DNA from 3 places in the Streptomyces sp. NPDC096132 genome. Region 3 is predicted to be linked to each of the others. Evidence: riboswitches for the same ligand, from Rfam matches in the RefSeq annotation. Region 3 holds a riboswitch; each other region holds the start of a gene.
What was found. A riboswitch is a leader RNA that binds a small molecule or an ion and turns the genes downstream of it on or off. The one in region 3 is predicted to bind cyclic di-AMP.

Region 1 (5,332 bases), on a different contig from region 3:
AGGTCCAGCCCTCGCCGAGGACGTCGAAGCCCTCGGCCTCCTCGGCGGGGGTGAGGCCGTCGAGGCCTTCGAGGTCCTTGGCGAGGTCCTCGTCGGACGCGCCCGGCTTGCCGGAGTGCTCCGACGTCGCCCCGGCGTCGTCGGCCTCGGTGACCTTCGCGCCCTTGGGCGGGGTGAAGTCGAAGGTGGAGGCGGCCGGCTTGGCGAAGGTCACCTGGGTGAAGCCCGCGTCCACGACGGCGGCGCCGCCGCTCGCCGGGGTCAGCGTGAACTTCAGCGGCAGCCCGGTCTTCGCGTCCACCGCCACGCTGATCGCGCCGACCGTGGAACCGGACTGCTTCGGCTTGATCTGCAGCTTGTAGGCGTCGCGGCCCGCCACGTGCACGGTGCCGTCGACGGTGACGGACGTGGTGTCGTCGACCGCCTTGAGGGCGTCCTCGGTGAGGTCCTTGGGCGTGGCCGGTACGGGGGTCCGAGCCCCGTCCTTCGCGCTCTCGTCGGTGGTGGAGTGGTAGACCTCGTTGGAGGCGCTGTCGTAGCCCCAGACGTCCTTGCCGTTGTGGATGAGGCTGTACTCGGCGGCGTTCTCCAGCAGGGAGAGCTTCTGCCGGTCGGGGCCGTCGGCGGCGACGCGCAGGGTGTGGGTGCCGGAGGCGAGTTCGGTGAGCTTGGCCGAGGGGTCGGCGGACGATCCGTCACCGCCGTTGCCCGCGGCCCCGGAGAGCAGTCCGCTCTCCAGCCCGCCGAGGTCGGGCAGGCCCAGGTCGGTGCTGATCTTCACGGTGCCGGACAGCTGCTGCACGTCCGAAGCGGCGATCTTGTCGAGGAGCTGCTGGGCGGTGATCTTCGGCAGGTCCGGGTCGCCGGAGTCGGCGAGCGCCGGGACCAGGCCGATCGTCGCCGCGGCGACGCCGATCACGGTCACCGGGACGACGTACCGCACGGCCTTGCGCCGCCCGACGCGCAGGTCGTCCGTCTCCTCGGCGGTCATGCTGTCGTCGGATGCGTTCGGTGCCATGTGTGCCTTACCTCCGTCGTCGGCGGCGGCTGGTCATCTCACGTTGAACGTCCCCACCCCGTGCCGCCATTCTCACCCGAATCGGTGAGGAGTGGTGTTTTCCGTGATTCCCATCTGACCAAATGCCCCATGAGGAAGCGTCAACCCATGGACTCAACTCCGCGTACACCTGCGGTATGACACGGAGGACGACGGGGTCCCCCGACCCGTAGGGGTCGCCGCCCCGAGCGTGGCCGGCGACCGCGGGAGCGGGGGTGAGGTCGGCGTCGGCGGGTCAGCCGGCTCGGTGGACCACCGCGTCGCAGAGTCCCATGAGGGCCACCTTCGCGTCGCACTCCGTGAGCGGTGCCAGCGCGGCCCGTGCCTCCTCGGCGTAGCGCACCGTGTCGCGGCGGGCCTGCTCCAGCGCCGGGTGGGCGCGCAGGGCCGCGACCGCCTCGGCGAGCTTGGCGTCGTCGCTCAGGTCGGAGTCGAGGAGCTCGCACAGCGCGATGTCCTCGGGCAGCTTCTGCTGGGCCGCGCGCTCGCGCAGCCGCAGCACCGGAAGGGTGGGGACGCCCTCGCGCAGGTCCGTGCCCGGTGTCTTGCCCGACTCGTGGGAGTCGGAGGCGATGTCGAGGACGTCGTCGGCGAGCTGGAAGGCGACGCCGAGCCGCTCCCCGTACTGGGTCAGTACGTCCACCACCGTCTCGTCGGCGCCCGACATCATCGCGCCGAAGCGGCAGGACACCGCCACGAGGGAGCCGGTCTTGCCGCCGAGCACGTCGAGGTAGTGGTCGACCGGGTCACGGCCGTCGACCGGGCCCGCCGTCTCCAGGATCTGGCCGGTGACCAGCCGCTCGAACGCCTCCGCCTGCACCCGCACCGCCTCGGGGCCGAGGTCGGCCAGGATGTGCGAGGCGCGCGCGAAGAGGAAGTCGCCGGTGAGGACGGCGAGCGAGTTGCCCCAGTGGGCGTTCGCGCTGGGCACCCCGCGCCGCACCGCGGCCTCGTCCATCACGTCGTCGTGGTACAGAGTGGCCAGATGGGTGAGCTCGACCACGACGGCCGAGGGGACGATCCCCGGCGCGTACGGGTCACCGAACCGCGCCGCGAGCATCACGAGCAGCGGCCGGAACCGCTTCCCGCCGGCCCGCAGCAGGTGCTGGGCCGCCTCGGTGATGAACGGCACCTCACTCTTGGTGGCCTCGAGCAAGCCTTCCTCGACAGCCGCCAGTCCGGCCTGGACATCGGCTTCGAGAGCCTGGTCCCGCACGTTCAGCCCAAACGGCTCGACGACGGTCACGAGGGGTCTCCTGTCTGCTGGTGTCTACAAGCGACTACGCGGTTTGTCGATAGGTCTCTGCGCTCACTCAAGTCAGCGTATCCGGTCATGTTTCGATCACCGCGAGCCCCCACGGTGACAGCCCGGACAGGCCCTATGAGAAGGGGCACCCCTTAAGCCGCCATCTGGGTTTATTGCCCGATTCACCCCTCTTGTGATCGCTGGTGAGTTGGCTCACTCGCCCGGCCCAACCGCCCCCCTTCCGGTTCCCCTTCGCGGCGCCCCGACACCTCGTGCCGCTCAAGCGAGTTGACACTTTGCAGCAACAAAGGATCAAGCACCTCATAGAGCACAGATCAAGGTCAATAGGGGTGAACTGTGAATCCGCCACTTGTTCCGGACATGTGCTCTCGCATACGTTCCCGGCCTGTCGGGCGGACGCCGAATCCTGCCACCGCCCGGACACCCACCGAGAAGACCACGGCAGGAGCGGGGGAACCAGGTAAGTCGCCGCACCCGATGCGCCCGGCCATGTCTCTGGACATGTACCGGACACAACGGGACGGCTCGGGGTGAAGTCGTGTCCGCGAGGACACGGCCGGGCAGCTCCCGCCCGAACCCGACAGCTCACCTCGCAGGCGACGGAGAGGAACTTCGCCATGCCCGCTCAGCCCCGCCGCTCCCGCCGCCTCGCCCGCACGCTCGCCGTCGCCGCCACCGGCGTCACCGTGCTCGCCCTCCCGCTCTTCGGCGCGACCGCCGCCTCCGCGGCCACCCCGACCGTGACCACCGCCACCAGCCTCGGCTACGCCAACAACCTCGACGGCTGGATCCGCGCGTCGCTCCAGGTCATGGCGCAGCACGGGATCCCGGGCACCTACAACGGCATCTACCGCAACGTGATGCGGGAGTCCTCGGGCAACCCGTCCGCCGTCAACCTCTGGGACTCCAACGCGGCCGCCGGCACCCCGTCCAAGGGCCTGCTGCAGGTGATCGACCCGACCTTCAACGCGTACCACGTGTCCGGCACGTCGTGGGACCCCTACGAGCCGGTCGCGAACATCACCGCCGCCTGCAACTACGCGGCCGCGCGCTACGGCTCGATCGACAACGTGTTCGGCGCGTACTGAGCCGAGCCGCTACGGATAACGTGTTCGGCGCGTACTGAGCCGAGCCGCTACGGATAGAGACGTTCGAGGACGACGGCCACGCCGTCGTCCTCGTTCGGCGTCGTCACCTCGTCGGCCACCGCCTTCAGCTCCGGGTGGGCATTGGCCATCGCGACACCGCGGCCGGCCCAGTCGAACATCGGGATGTCGTTGGGCATGTCCCCGAAGGCCAGGGTGTCCTCGGGCCGCAGGCCCAGATGCTCGGCGGCCAGGGCCAGCCCCGTCGCCTTGGTGATCCCGCACGGCTGCAGCTCCACCGTGCCCGGCCCCGACATGGTGACGGTGGCGAGCGAGCCGACCACCGAACGGGCCGTCGCCGCCAGTTCGTCGTCGGACAGGCTGGGATGGCGCAGCAGCACCTTGCTGATCGGCTCGCACCACAGGTCGTCGCGCCGCTCCACGCGCAGGGCGGGCAGGGTCGGGTGCGGCATCCGGTAGCCCGGCTCGATCAGCGTCAGCCCGTCGACGCCGTCCTGGTCGACGGCCGCGTACACCTGCCCGACCTCGGCCTCGATCTTGCCCAGCGCGGTCTCCGCGAGTTCCCGGTCCAGGGTGACCGACCACAGCAGACGGTTCGCGCCGGCGTCGTACAACTGCGCGCCCTGTCCGCACACCGCGAGCCCCCTGCTGTGCAGGCGGTCGAGCAACGGGCGTACGCGGGGCGCGGGGCGGCCGGTCACCACCAGGTGGCGCGCCCCGGCGGCCGCCACCCGCGCGAGCGCGTCGAGCGACCGGTCGGAGAACGTGTCGTCGCCGCGCAGCAGCGTTCCGTCCAGGTCGGTGGCGATGAGGGAGTACGCGGTGCGCTCGGCGTATGCGATGGGTGCGGCCATGATCAGAGAATACGGATCCCGCACCCGCCGGACTCGACCTGAACCGGACCAGGACGGAGTCCGGCCCTCTTGTGTCAACTCCCCTTCTTTTGTTGACCGATCGCTGTTGATGCCCGGGATGGAGGGGATCGGCCGGGCGAGAAATGGCGAGAGTGGCGAGAAATGGCTTTCCACCGCATCGCCGGGTAGCGACCGGTTAAAGGCCTCTGTACCGGTTGGCAACAACATGCTTCGCTACCTACCGTGCGCCCGGTCTGGAGCGGTACCGTCCATGTGTCCAGGGGGGACTTGATCGGGGGGTCAGGTTGAGCAGTGGGCGTATCCGTGTGCTGAGGCCGGAGGATCTCGGCGAGGGGGAACGGGAGCGGTGGCGCGCGCTGCGCGCCATGTCGACCGCGCCGCGCAACCCCTTCATGGAACCGGAGTTCACCGACGCCGTGGGCCGCGTGCGGTCACGCGCGCGTGTGGCGGTGGTGTACGAGGGGCGCGAGCCGGTCGGCTTCCTGCCCCATGAGCGCGGCGGGCTCGGCCAGGGCCAGGCCCTCGCGTACGGCGTCTCGGACGCGCAGGGCGCCGTACTGGCGCCGGGCCTCGGGCTGAACGTCGACGAACTGATGCGGGGTTCTTCCCTGTCCAGCTTCGCCTTCGACAACCTCGAGGCGGAACAGGGGCTGTTCGTGCCGCACGCGGCCGCGGAGTACACCTCCTACGTCATCGACGTGGAGAAGGGCTACGAGACGTACGAGTCCGTCCTGCGGGCCCAGTCGCCGAAGTTCCTGAAGACGACCCTCGCCAAGGAGCGCAGGCTCGGCCGCCAGGTCGGCGAGCTGCGGTTCGTGTTCGACGAACGCGACCCGGCCGCGCTGCGCACCCTCATGGCGTGGAAGTCGGCGCAGTACCGCAGGACCGGGCGCCGGGACCGGTTCGCGCAGGACTGGATCACCCGTCTCGTGCACACGCTGCACGAGACGCGCGCGCCGGAGTGCTCCGGCACACTGTCCGTCCTCTACGCCGGCGGCGAGCCGATCGCCGCCCACTTCGGGCTGCG
Region 2 (5,332 bases), on a different contig from region 3:
GTGGAAGGTGACGAGCTCGGCGTCGACGGAGTAGCCGTCGTGGAAGCGCAGCGGTACCCGGACGCGGGCGCGCTGGGTGGCGGCGGGGGTGTCGGGCATGCGGGTCTCCCGGGTCCGGTGGGGCGATGAACGAGCCAGTCTCTGCTTCAGATTTGAAGCAGATCCAACGAATCGAGACCCTACCCTATGCTTTAAATTTGAAGCAACGTATTTGTGATGTGCCTCATGAGGTCCCGGAGCCGTCCGCGACGTGCCTCATGAGGTCCCGGAGCAGGGCGACGAGCGCCGGCGCCATGGAAGATCCTCCGGCGCGGCCTCCCCGCCGTCCTCCTGGAAACCCCGCGCGACCTGCGTGAAGATCTCCTCCAGCTGTCCCACCTGCTCGGGTGTGAGCCGGTCGAACAGCATGGAGCGGACCGTCTCGACATGGCCGGGAGCCGTCGCCTCCAGGACCGCCATGCCCTCGTCCGTCAGCACCGCGATGCTCCCGCGCTTGTCCCACCGGCAGTTCTCGCGCCGCAGCAGTCCGTCCTTCTCGAGTCGGGTCACCGCGTACGTGAGCCGGCTGCGCGTGATCTTCAGCCGCTCCGCGAGATCGGTCATCCGCAGCCGCCGCTCCGGAATCTCGGAGAGGTTGGCGAGGATGGAGTAATAGAGGTGGGGCATGCCGGCCTCCTGCTGGAGCTGCCGGTCGATCGCGTCGTCCAGGAGGAGGTACCCGGCGACATACGCGCGCCAGGCGCGCTGCTCCTCGGGGGTGAGCCAGCGGGTCGTCATGCACTCAGTGTAGGTTTGTTTCAAACTTGAACCAAGATCCGCCCGTCGCCAGGGAGAGCCGCGTCGATGTCGTACCCGTACGTCCTGCTGTCCGCCGCCGTCTCCCTCGACGGCTACCTGGACGACACCACCCCCGAGCGCCTGCTCCTCTCCAGCCCCGCCGACTTCGACCGCGTCGACGAGGTACGGGCCTCCGTCGACGCGATCCTCATCGGCGCCGGCACCATCCGCGCCGACAACCCCCGCCTGCTCGTGAACTCCGCCGACCGCCGCGCCGCCCGCACGGCGGCCGGACAGCCGGAATACCCCCTCAAGGTCACCGTCAGCGGCTCCGGCGACCTCGACCCGGCGGCGAACTTCTGGCACACGGGCGGCGACAAGGTCGTCTATACGACGGAGAAGGGCGCCGAGCGGGCCCGGGCGCTCGGCATCGCCGCGGACGTCGTCCCGCTCGGCCCCGAGCTCGACTGGCGCCGGCTCCTCCACCACCTCCACGACGAGCGCGGCGTCCACCGGCTCATGGTCGAGGGCGGCGGCACCATCCACACCCAGCTCCTCCAGCAGGGCCTCGCCGACGAACTCCAGCTCGTCCTCGCCCCTCTCTTCGTGGGCGACCCGGACGCGCCCCGCCTCTTCGGCCCCGGCGCCTACCAGGGCGGACGTCTGCGCCTGACCGAGACCCGACGGATCGAGGACGTGGTCCTCATGCGCTACGAACCCACCGCCCCCGGCACCGGCCCCCTCCCGTCCGCCGCCGACCGCCTCTGGCTGGCCCTCGCCTGCGAGCTCGCCGCCCTCTGCCCGCCCTCGCGGACCGCCTTCAGCGTCGGCGCGGTGATCGTCGCCGCCGACGGCACGGAACTCGCCCGCGGCCACTCCCGCGAGGCCGGCGACCCGGTCGTCCACGCCGAGGAGGCGGCCCTCGCCAAACTCGACCCCGCCGACCCCCGTCTGGCCACGGCCACCGTCTACAGCAGCCTGGAACCCTGCGCCCGCCGCTCCTCCCGCCCGCGGCCCTGCGCCCGGCTCATCCTCGACGCGGGCGTGCGCCGGGTGGTCACCGCCTGGCAGGAGCCGGACACCTTCGTGACGGCCGCCGACGGCAACGGTCTCCTGGCCGCCGAGGGCGCCGACGTCGTCGTACTCCCGGAGTACGCGGAGCAGGCCAAGGCGCCCAACCGGCACCTCGTGTGAGGGGCCTCGCACCACCCTGGGACTTTCGGTCCCGCGGATGGCGTACACTGGTGTCATACCGACGCGGGGTGGAGCAGCTCGGTAGCTCGCTGGGCTCATAACCCAGAGGTCGCAGGTTCAAATCCTGTCCCCGCTACTGAAGGCCGAGGGCCGGAACCCTGACAGGGTTCCGGCCCTCGGTGTGTTCCCGGTCTGACCGGCCGGTGACTGTGCGTCCGCTGTGCATTCCGGTCAACTCGCCCGTTTTTCAACAGTCATGGCCTGAAAGTCCAGGCCAAAAATGTTGTTGATCAAGCGGAAGAGCTTGGAAAGCCGCCCCCAGGTCTATTAACGTTCGATAACGCAGCGCGGTCGTCCCAGCCGTCACAAGAGTCGGCTCCGTGCGCACGCGCCGAATCCCGTAAGGGAACCGGGGAACCACCACCTTGGGGTGAATCGCGCCGAAGGCCGCCGTGAACTCGGAGAGTCACGAACGGTTTACGCGCGTAGGAGACCTTCCCGCTCCGAACCCGTCAGCTAACCCGGTAGGCGACGGAAGGAAAGGAGTACGCCCGCGTGGCGTCCAACCGGCCTGCCCCAGAAGCCCCGTTCGTGCCGAGCCAGCGCTCCTCTTCCGAGACCTTCGGCTACGGCAGCTACCGCACCGACGAGGGCCCCTGGGAGGAGTGGAATCCCACCGAGGAGTCCCTTGCCCCGGTCCGGGGCAAGCACCGGGTCGCCAAGCAGCGCGGCGGCGGCGGGTTCGCCCGCAGCTCCACCGTCCTCGGCGTCGGCGTCATAGCCGCCTTCAGCGCCGGCGGGATGGCCAGCGCCAACACCGGCAAGCCCCCGGTCTCCATCTCCATGCCGGACCTGCCGGGCGTGGGCTCGCTCATCTCCGACGACGACTCCGCCCAGGACGCCGCGCCCGCCCTCTCGAGCTTCGGCGCCGAGGCCCCGGACGCGACCGACCAGAGCGGCTCCTCCGACGCCGGCGAGGCACTGCGCAACCGGATCATGGCGCAGGCCGAGTCGCAGCAGACCCAGGTCGCCTCCAAGGCCCAGGCCGTCGCCGAGGCCGCCGCGGCCAAGGCGGAGGCGGCCGCCGTCGCCAAGGCCGAGAAGCAGGCGGAGGCCGAGGCCGCCGCCGCGAAGGAGAAGGCCGAGGAGGCCGCCAAGGAGAAGGCCGAGGCCGCGCGCCTGGCCGAGCTGGCCAAGCAGTACACGCTGCCGACCTCCTCGTACACCATCACCTCGACCTTCGGTCAGGCCGGCTCCCTCTGGTCCTCCGGCTACCACACCGGTCTGGACTTCGCCGCCCCCACCGGCACGCTCATCAAGGCCGTCCACAGCGGCACCATCACCGAGGCGGGCTGGGCCGGGGCCTACGGCTACCGCACCATCCTCACCCTGGACGACGGCACCGAGATCTGGTTCTGCCACCAGTCGTCGATCAGCGTCAGCGTCGGCCAGAAGGTCGCCACCGGTGACGTGATCGGCCGCGTGGGCGCCACCGGCAACGTGACCGGCGCCCACCTCCACCTCGAGGTCCACCCGAACGGCAGCGCCGACGGCGTCGACCCGATGGCCTGGCTGCGCAGCAAGGGCCTCAACCCCTGACATCTCCCCTCAGGGAGACCCCGGAGACATCCCCGGCACGGAGCGGTTCCGTTCACGCGTTGTTCGTACGACGTCGGAATGGGCCGCTCCGACGCCGTTGTTGACGTTGAACATGACTTCTCTGCGCAAGCTCGGCTCCTCCGACCTCGAGGTCTTCCCCCTCTCCCTCGGCGGCAACGTCTTCGGCTGGACCGCCGACGAGGCGGCCTCCTTCGCCGTCCTCGACGCCTACGCGGCCGCCGGCGGCAACTTCGTCGACACCGCCGACTCCTACTCGGCCTGGGTCGAGGGCAACGGCGGCGGCGAGTCCGAGACCATCATCGGCAGGTGGGTGGCTTCCCGCGGCAACCGCGACGACGTCGTCATCGCCACCAAGGTCAGCCAGCACCCCGAGTTCCCCGGCCTGACCGCCGCCAACATCAAGGCCGCCGCCGACGCCTCCCTGCGCCGCCTCGGCACGGACCACATCGACCTCTACTACACGCACTTCGACAAGCCCGAGGTGCCGGTCGAGGAGATCATCGGTGCGCTCGACGAGCTGGTGCGGGCGGGCAAGGTGCGGCACATCGCCGCCTCCAACATCACGCCCGAACGCCTTCAGGAGTCACTGGAGTTCTCCGACCGCGAGGGCCTCGCCCGGTACGTCGCCCTCCAGCCCCACTACAACCTGGTCTCCCGCGACACCTACGAGGGCGCCCTCCAGGACCTCGCCGCCCGCGCCGGCCTCGCCGCGGTCCCCTACTACGCCCTCGCGTCCGGCTTCCTCACCGGCAAGTACCGGCCCGGTACGACCGTGCGGAGCCCGCGGTCCGCGGGCGCCGCCAGGCACCTCGACTCCGAGCGGGGCCGGCGCGTCCTCACCGCCCTCGACGAGATCGCCGCCGCCCGCGGCACCGAGGCCGCCACGGTCGCCCTGGCCTGGCTCGCCGCCCAGCCGACGGTGGTCGCACCGATCGCCTCCGCGCGGTCGCTCGAACAGCTGCCGGCCCTGCTCGGGGTGGCCGGGCTGGAGCTGACCGAGGACGAGATCGCCCGGCTGACCCGGGCCTCGGCCTGATCCTCCCTACGACTGATAGGGGTTGGCGGCGGGATACGGACCCGCGGGATACCCGTAGCCGTACCCGTACGCCTGCCCCGCCGGGTACCCGTACCCGGGGCCGTGACCCGGGCCGTACCCCTGCCCGTACCCGTAGCCCCCGTGGACCGGCCAGGGCGCCGCGGGCATCGCCACGCGGACCGGCGGGGCCGTCATCCGGGCCGCGTGGTCCAGCGCGGGCCGGGCGACGTCCTTGCGCCGCCACAGCTCGTTCAGCAACTCCCTCTCGCGTACGACGAAGTCGGCGCCCGCCCGCCCGTTGCGTCCCCGGTGCCGCAGGAACGCCAGGGAGGTCGCGTACGCCTCGTACTCCGCCACCGCCCGCGCGGCCGGCCGGCCGAGGTGCTGCCTGGCGTACTCACGGGCCAGCCGCCGTGCCCGCATCGAGCCGAGCGCGTACGGCTCGGCCGGGACGAGCCAGCCGGCGGCCGTGTAGGCGGGCAGCTCCTCGCGGACCGTGCGCAGCTCCCGCTGACGGGTCCACACGACCAGCCAGGTCAGCAGCCCGAACGCGGGCACCATGAACGCCGCGTACACCGCGAAGAACCCGAACTCGCCGAAGGTCGACGAGCCGTTCCACAGGGCGTGCATGCCCATCGCGAGCAGCAGTCCGGCTGGCGGGACCAGGACGCGCCGTACGCGCTGCCGGTCGCCGGAGCGCGCGGC
Region 3 (5,332 bases):
CACCGAGCGGGCCGCCCGTACGTGCTCGTCGCCGACCACGAACTCCGTCGAACCGCCGCCGATGTCCACCACCAGGTAGGGCCGGGTGAGGTCGGCACGGCCCGTGAGCTCCTTCGTGGCGCCCGTGAAGGAGAACTCGGCCTCCTGGTCGCCGCTGATGACCTCGGGCTCGACACCCAGGATGTCCAGCACGCCCCGGACGAACTCGTCGCGGTTCTCGGCGTCCCGGGAGGCGGAGGTGGCGACGAAGCGCAGCCGCTCCGCGCCGTGCTCCTTGATCACCGCCGCGTACTCACGGCACGCGGCGAACGTCCGCTCCAGCGCCTCGGGCGCCAGCCGGCCGGTCCGGTCGACGCCCTGGCCGAGCCGGACGATCGTCATACGGCGGTCCAGGTCGACCAGTTCGCCGGTCATCCCCGCGCCGGAGGCGCTATGGGACACAGTGCAGTCGGCGACGAGGAGGCGGATGGAGTTCGTACCGCAGTCGATGGCGGCGACGCGGGTCACCGGGCGTCTCCCTCGATCGGCTTGAAGGCGAAGTGGCCCGCGCCGTCCTGAGAGGTCTCCACCTGCCATCCCTCGCCGGACGGCGGCTCGGGCAGCGTCACGCACGTCCCCTTGGCCCACCACTCCGGCAGCATGGCCAGCGCCTCGTCCCCCAGCGGGTTCACGCCGGGCCCCGCGGCCAGCGAGTGGGCCACCAGGACGTGCAGACACTTCACCCGGTCCGGCATACCACCGGCGCTGGGGAAGCCCTTCAGCTCCTCGATCTCGTCCCGGCGCCGGACGTAGTCCTCGTGCGCGGCACGGTAGGCCGCGGCCAGCTCCGGGTCGGTCCGCAGCCGCTCCGTCATCTCCTTCATGACGCCGTTCGCCTCGAGGGTGCCGATCGCGGAGTTCGCCTTGGGGCACGTCAGGTAGTACAGCGTCGGGAAGGGGGTGCCGTCGGGCAGGCGGGGGGCCGTCTCGACGACGTCCGGCCGGCCGCAGGGGCACCGGTGCGCGATCGCGCGCAGCCCGCGCGGCGGACGGCCGAGCTGCTGCTTGAAGGCCTCGACGTCCGCGTCGGTGGGCTCGGTGCGCGGGGTGGTCGGCGGGGGCGTTTCCATACCTGTCTTTCTACATGCACGGTTCACTGGTGGGGGCGATCGGTCTCACGACCGGTCTCACGGGCCGGACTCACCCGGTCGGTCTCACCGGTCGGAGGCGTCCGACTTGTCGACCCCGTCCCAGACGTTCGAGTACCAGGGGCGGTCGGCCGCCCCGAGGTCGGCGCGGGTCTGCCGGGCCGCGTCCGGGTCGATCACGATGTAGCCGGTCTCCCCCGGCATCACGTAGTGCAGCCGCTCCCGGATCTGCTGCTCGGCGTACGCGTCGTCCTGCCAGCGTGCCTTGAGATCGCGCAGCTGCTCCACCCGCCGGCTGGCCTCTTCCTTCTCCCGCTCCAGGTCGGCGACCTCGGCGCGCTGGGAGACGTACTGCCGCATCGGGTAGGCGAGGGCGACGATCAGGGTGCACAGGACCAGCGCCAGCAGGGCGGCGCGGCTGGTGAGGCGGGAGCGGCGGGCCTGACGCTTGGTCTGGGAGCGGTAGACACGGGCCGCCGTCTGCTCACCGAGCAGCCGCAGCCTGGTCGCGGTGGAGAAACGGTCCCGGTCCTTCACGGCCATCGGTACTGCCTCCCCTTTTCACACGCGCGTACGTCCCCGCACACGGTACGGGACCGAGTACGGGGACGTACGTACGACTGGCTATCGCTTGACCCGGGCGGGGTCAGCCCTTGGAGACCCCACGGAACCGCGGGAAGGCCGAGCGGCCGGCGTACACCGCGGCGTCGTCGAGGATCTCCTCGATGCGCAGCAGCTGGTTGTACTTGGCGACGCGCTCGGAGCGGGCCGGGGCGCCGGTCTTGATCTGGCCGCAGTTGGTGGCGACGGCCAGGTCGGCGATGGTGACGTCCTCGGTCTCGCCGGAGCGGTGCGACATCATGCACTTGAAGCCGTTGCGCTGGGCCAGCTCGACGGCGTCCAGGGTCTCGGTCAGCGAACCGATCTGGTTCACCTTCACGAGCAGGGCGTTGGCGGTGCCCTCCTCGATGCCGCGGGCGAGGCGCTCGGGGTTGGTGACGAACAGGTCGTCGCCGACGAGCTGGACCTTGTCGCCCAGACGGTCGGTGATGACCTTCCAGCCGGCCCAGTCGTCCTCGAACAGCGGATCCTCGATGGAGACGAGCGGGTAGGCCGCGACGAGCTCCTCGTAGTACTCCGTCATCTCGGCGGCGGAGCGGTCCTTGCCCTCGAAGAGGTACTTGCCGTCCTTGTAGAACTCGGAGGCGGCGACGTCGAGGGCGAGGGCGATCTGCTCGCCGGGGATGTAACCGGCTTCCTTGATGGCCTCGAGGATGAGGTCGAGGGCCTCGCGGTTGGAGCCGAGGTTCGGGGCGAAGCCGCCCTCGTCGCCGAGGCCGGTGGACAGGCCCTTGGACTTCAGGACCTTCTTGAGGGTGTGGTAGACCTCGGTGCCCCAGCGCAGGGCCTCGGAGAAGGACTCCGCGCCGATCGGCGCGATCATGAACTCCTGGATGTCCACGTTGGAGTCGGCGTGCGAGCCGCCGTTCAGGATGTTCATCATCGGCACCGGCAGCAGGTGCGCGTTGGGGCCGCCCAGGTAGCGGAAGAGCGGGAGGTCGCTGGCCTCGGAGGCGGCGTGGGCGACGGCGAGCGAGACGCCGAGGATGGCGTTGGCGCCGAGGGAGCCCTTGTTGTCGGTGGCGTCCAGGTCGAACATGGCCTGGTCGATCAGACGCTGCTCGGTGGCGTCGTAGCCGACCAGCTCCGGGCCGATCTGCTCGATGACGGCGAGGACGGCCTTCTCGACACCCTTGCCCTGGTAGCGGTTGGGGTCACCGTCGCGGAGCTCGATGGCCTCGAAGGCGCCGGTGGAAGCGCCGGACGGGACGGCGGCACGACCCGTGCTGCCGTCGTCGAGGCCGACCTCGACCTCGACCGTGGGGTTGCCTCGGGAGTCCAGGATTTCCCGGGCTACGACGACGTCGATGGACGGCACGAGCATCTCCTTCTTGGGATGTGACGCTGGTTGTGCGGGGCCGCGTGGGCCTTGCGACTAGAGCCTAACCGCCTTCGGGGCGTCGGCAGCCGACCGACCGCCCCGTGGACAAACTGACCGTACACATTGTTCCCCATCGGAACAAAGGGCGGGTGGCGCGGAGGCGAACACACGGGCAAAGAAAAACCCCGCCCCGGTGCGTACGGGGGAACACGCACCGGAGCGGGGAGCCCGTGGGGACGGGGGGTGACCCTCACGAGGCCTTCAGTGTGCGGGGCCACCTTGTGAGCGGCCTGTGGCCCCGCTGGGAAGCAGGTGTCACTTCAGGTGCAGCTGCTGACCCGGGTAGATGAGGTCGGCGTCCTCGACGATGTCCTTGTTCAGCTGGAACAGCTTCTGCCAGCCGCCCTTGACCTTGTGCTTCTCGGCGATGGAGCTGAGGGTGTCGCCCTTGACGACCTTGTACTCGCCGTCGCCCTTCTTCACCTTCTTGCCGGTCGGGGTGGTGACCGTCTTGGAGGCGGCGGGGCGCTCGGCGGAGCGGGAGGCGCTCTGCTGCTCGGTCGAACGCGTGGTGGTGTCCGAGGAGCCGGCGCTGCTCGACGAGGAGGAGTCGGCGGAGCTGGAGGAGCCGCCACCGGCGTACGGGGTGCTGGACAGACCCGTGCCGCAGACCGGCCAGGCGCCCTTGCCCTGACCCGCGAGGACCTTCTCGGCGACGGTGATCTGCTGTTCCTTGCCGGCGAGGTCGGCGCGCGCGGCGTAGGCGGTGCCGCCGTAGGCGGCCCAGGTGGAGGCCGAGAACTGCAGGCCGCCGTAGTAGCCGTTGCCGGTGTTGATGGACCAGTTGCCGCCGGACTCGCACTGGGCGACCGCGTCCCACTCGGAGGCGGTGGCGGCGGAGGCGTTGCCGGCCGCCATCAGCGGGGCGGCGATGGCGACACCGGTGACGCCGGCGAGCGCGGCGACGCGGGTGGCCTTGTTCGGACGACGGTGCTTGCCCTTGCCGGAAAACAGCATGGATCGATCCCCTCACCGACGCCTGCGAGGTGAGCTGTCGGGTTCGGGCCGGTTGAGTTGCCCGGCCGCGCACCTCATGGTGCGCGGCTTCACCCCGAGCCGGTTCCGGCGGTCAACCGCCGGGCCCGGCACTTACCTTGGGTCCCCCGCTCCTGCCTACGGCGCTTGACGCGACGACTGTTCCCGGGCTGCCACTGGCAGGATTCGGCGTTACGGCAGCCGGGGCTCGGGTTGCCGAGCGGTCATGACCGTAGACACGCGATCCGGGGAATTTCAAAGACGATCACGACTTCTGAGACTCATCCCACACTTTCACCAAACCGGACATTCGGCGCGAAGCGGGACGTGAACTCCCGGTGTTTTTCTGGGTGTTCCGCCCCTATTCGACGCCGGTGTCCAGGGTCTGACCGGGGGTGATGTCGCTCGGGTCGGCGCCGATGACGTCCTTGTTCTCGGCGTAGAGCGCACGCCATCCGCCGTCGAGGTCAAGGGAGTCGGCGATGGAGGCGAGGGTGTCACCCTCCTGGACCGTGTAGACGCTCGCCGCGTGCCGGCCGGAGGAGGCGGTGGAGGTGTTGTCCGCCACGGTCTCGTCGGCGGTGGCGCCACGATGGCGGCCGGAGCCGAGGGAGCCGGTGTCCACGAGGCTCCAAGAACCCTCCGCCTGGGCCGGATTGTCCGAGTCGTCCACTTCCGGGATGGCCGTGGGCGAACTGTCGGCACCCTCCGCGTCATCGGAGGCTTCATCCGAAGTGCCCGACTTGTCGGAGTCGTTCGCCTCCGGGGACGAAGAGGACGAAGGGGACTCAGAGGCCGAACCGGACGAATCGCCGGAGGAATCGGCCGAGTCTTCGTCGGAGTTGCCGGAGCCGCCTGAGTCGCCGGACTTTCCGGAGTCGGACGACGAACCCTTGGACAGGTCGGACAATCCGGAGGATGCGGACGAGTCGGACTCTTCGTCCCCCACCCCGGTGTCCACGCTCAACGCACCGTTCTCCTTGGTGAGCCCGGACGTCAGCCCGCAGGTGCCCCAGGCGCCGACGCCCTCGGCCGCGAGGACCTTCTGCGCCACGGCTATCTGCTGGTTGCGGCTGGCCAGGTCGGGGCCGGCGGCGTAGTCGAGTCCGTCGTAGGTCTCCCAGTCCTCCTGGGTGAGGCTCAGACCGCCGTACTCGCCGTTGCCCTCGTCGGCGCTCCAGGAACCGCCGGTCTCGCACTGCGCCACCTTGTCCCACACCGTGCCGTC

Region 1: it holds a riboswitch for cyclic di-AMP, as region 3 does, so the genes downstream of both, ACIRF9_RS43420 (transglycosylase SLT domain-containing protein) here and ACIRF9_RS31460 (transglycosylase family protein) in region 3, are expected to answer to the same signal.
Region 2: it holds a riboswitch for cyclic di-AMP, as region 3 does, so the genes downstream of both, ACIRF9_RS29810 (M23 family metallopeptidase) here and ACIRF9_RS31460 (transglycosylase family protein) in region 3, are expected to answer to the same signal.

What each region holds. Positions count from the first base shown of each region.
Region 1 is NZ_JBIWGA010000030.1:10,042-15,373, forward strand. It holds gene ACIRF9_RS43410 (outer membrane lipoprotein carrier protein LolA) at 1-1,018, opposite strand, end outside; gene ACIRF9_RS43415 (polyprenyl synthetase family protein) at 1,293-2,303, opposite strand; cyclic di-AMP (ydaO/yuaA leader) riboswitch at 2,712-2,938, shown strand; gene ACIRF9_RS43420 (transglycosylase SLT domain-containing protein) at 2,942-3,412, shown strand; gene ACIRF9_RS43425 (HAD family hydrolase) at 3,460-4,284, opposite strand; gene ACIRF9_RS43430 (GNAT family N-acetyltransferase) at 4,611-5,332, shown strand, end outside.
Region 2 is NZ_JBIWGA010000014.1:21,342-26,673, reverse strand. It holds gene ribA (GTP cyclohydrolase II) at 1-99, opposite strand, end outside; gene ACIRF9_RS29825 (MarR family winged helix-turn-helix transcriptional regulator) at 256-777, opposite strand; gene ACIRF9_RS29820 (dihydrofolate reductase family protein) at 844-1,971, shown strand; tRNA gene ACIRF9_RS29815 (tRNA-Met) at 2,034-2,107, shown strand; cyclic di-AMP (ydaO/yuaA leader) riboswitch at 2,351-2,519, shown strand; gene ACIRF9_RS29810 (M23 family metallopeptidase) at 2,527-3,570, shown strand; gene ACIRF9_RS29805 (aldo/keto reductase) at 3,683-4,627, shown strand; gene ACIRF9_RS29800 (PrsW family intramembrane metalloprotease) at 4,634-5,332, opposite strand, start outside.
Region 3 is NZ_JBIWGA010000015.1:43,494-48,825, forward strand. It holds gene ACIRF9_RS31440 (exopolyphosphatase) at 1-507, opposite strand, end outside; gene ACIRF9_RS31445 (DUF501 domain-containing protein) at 504-1,109, opposite strand; gene ACIRF9_RS31450 (septum formation initiator family protein) at 1,194-1,670, opposite strand; gene eno (phosphopyruvate hydratase) at 1,774-3,072, opposite strand; gene ACIRF9_RS31460 (transglycosylase family protein) at 3,385-4,086, opposite strand; cyclic di-AMP (ydaO/yuaA leader) riboswitch at 4,091-4,260, opposite strand; gene ACIRF9_RS31465 (transglycosylase family protein) at 4,466-5,332, opposite strand, start outside.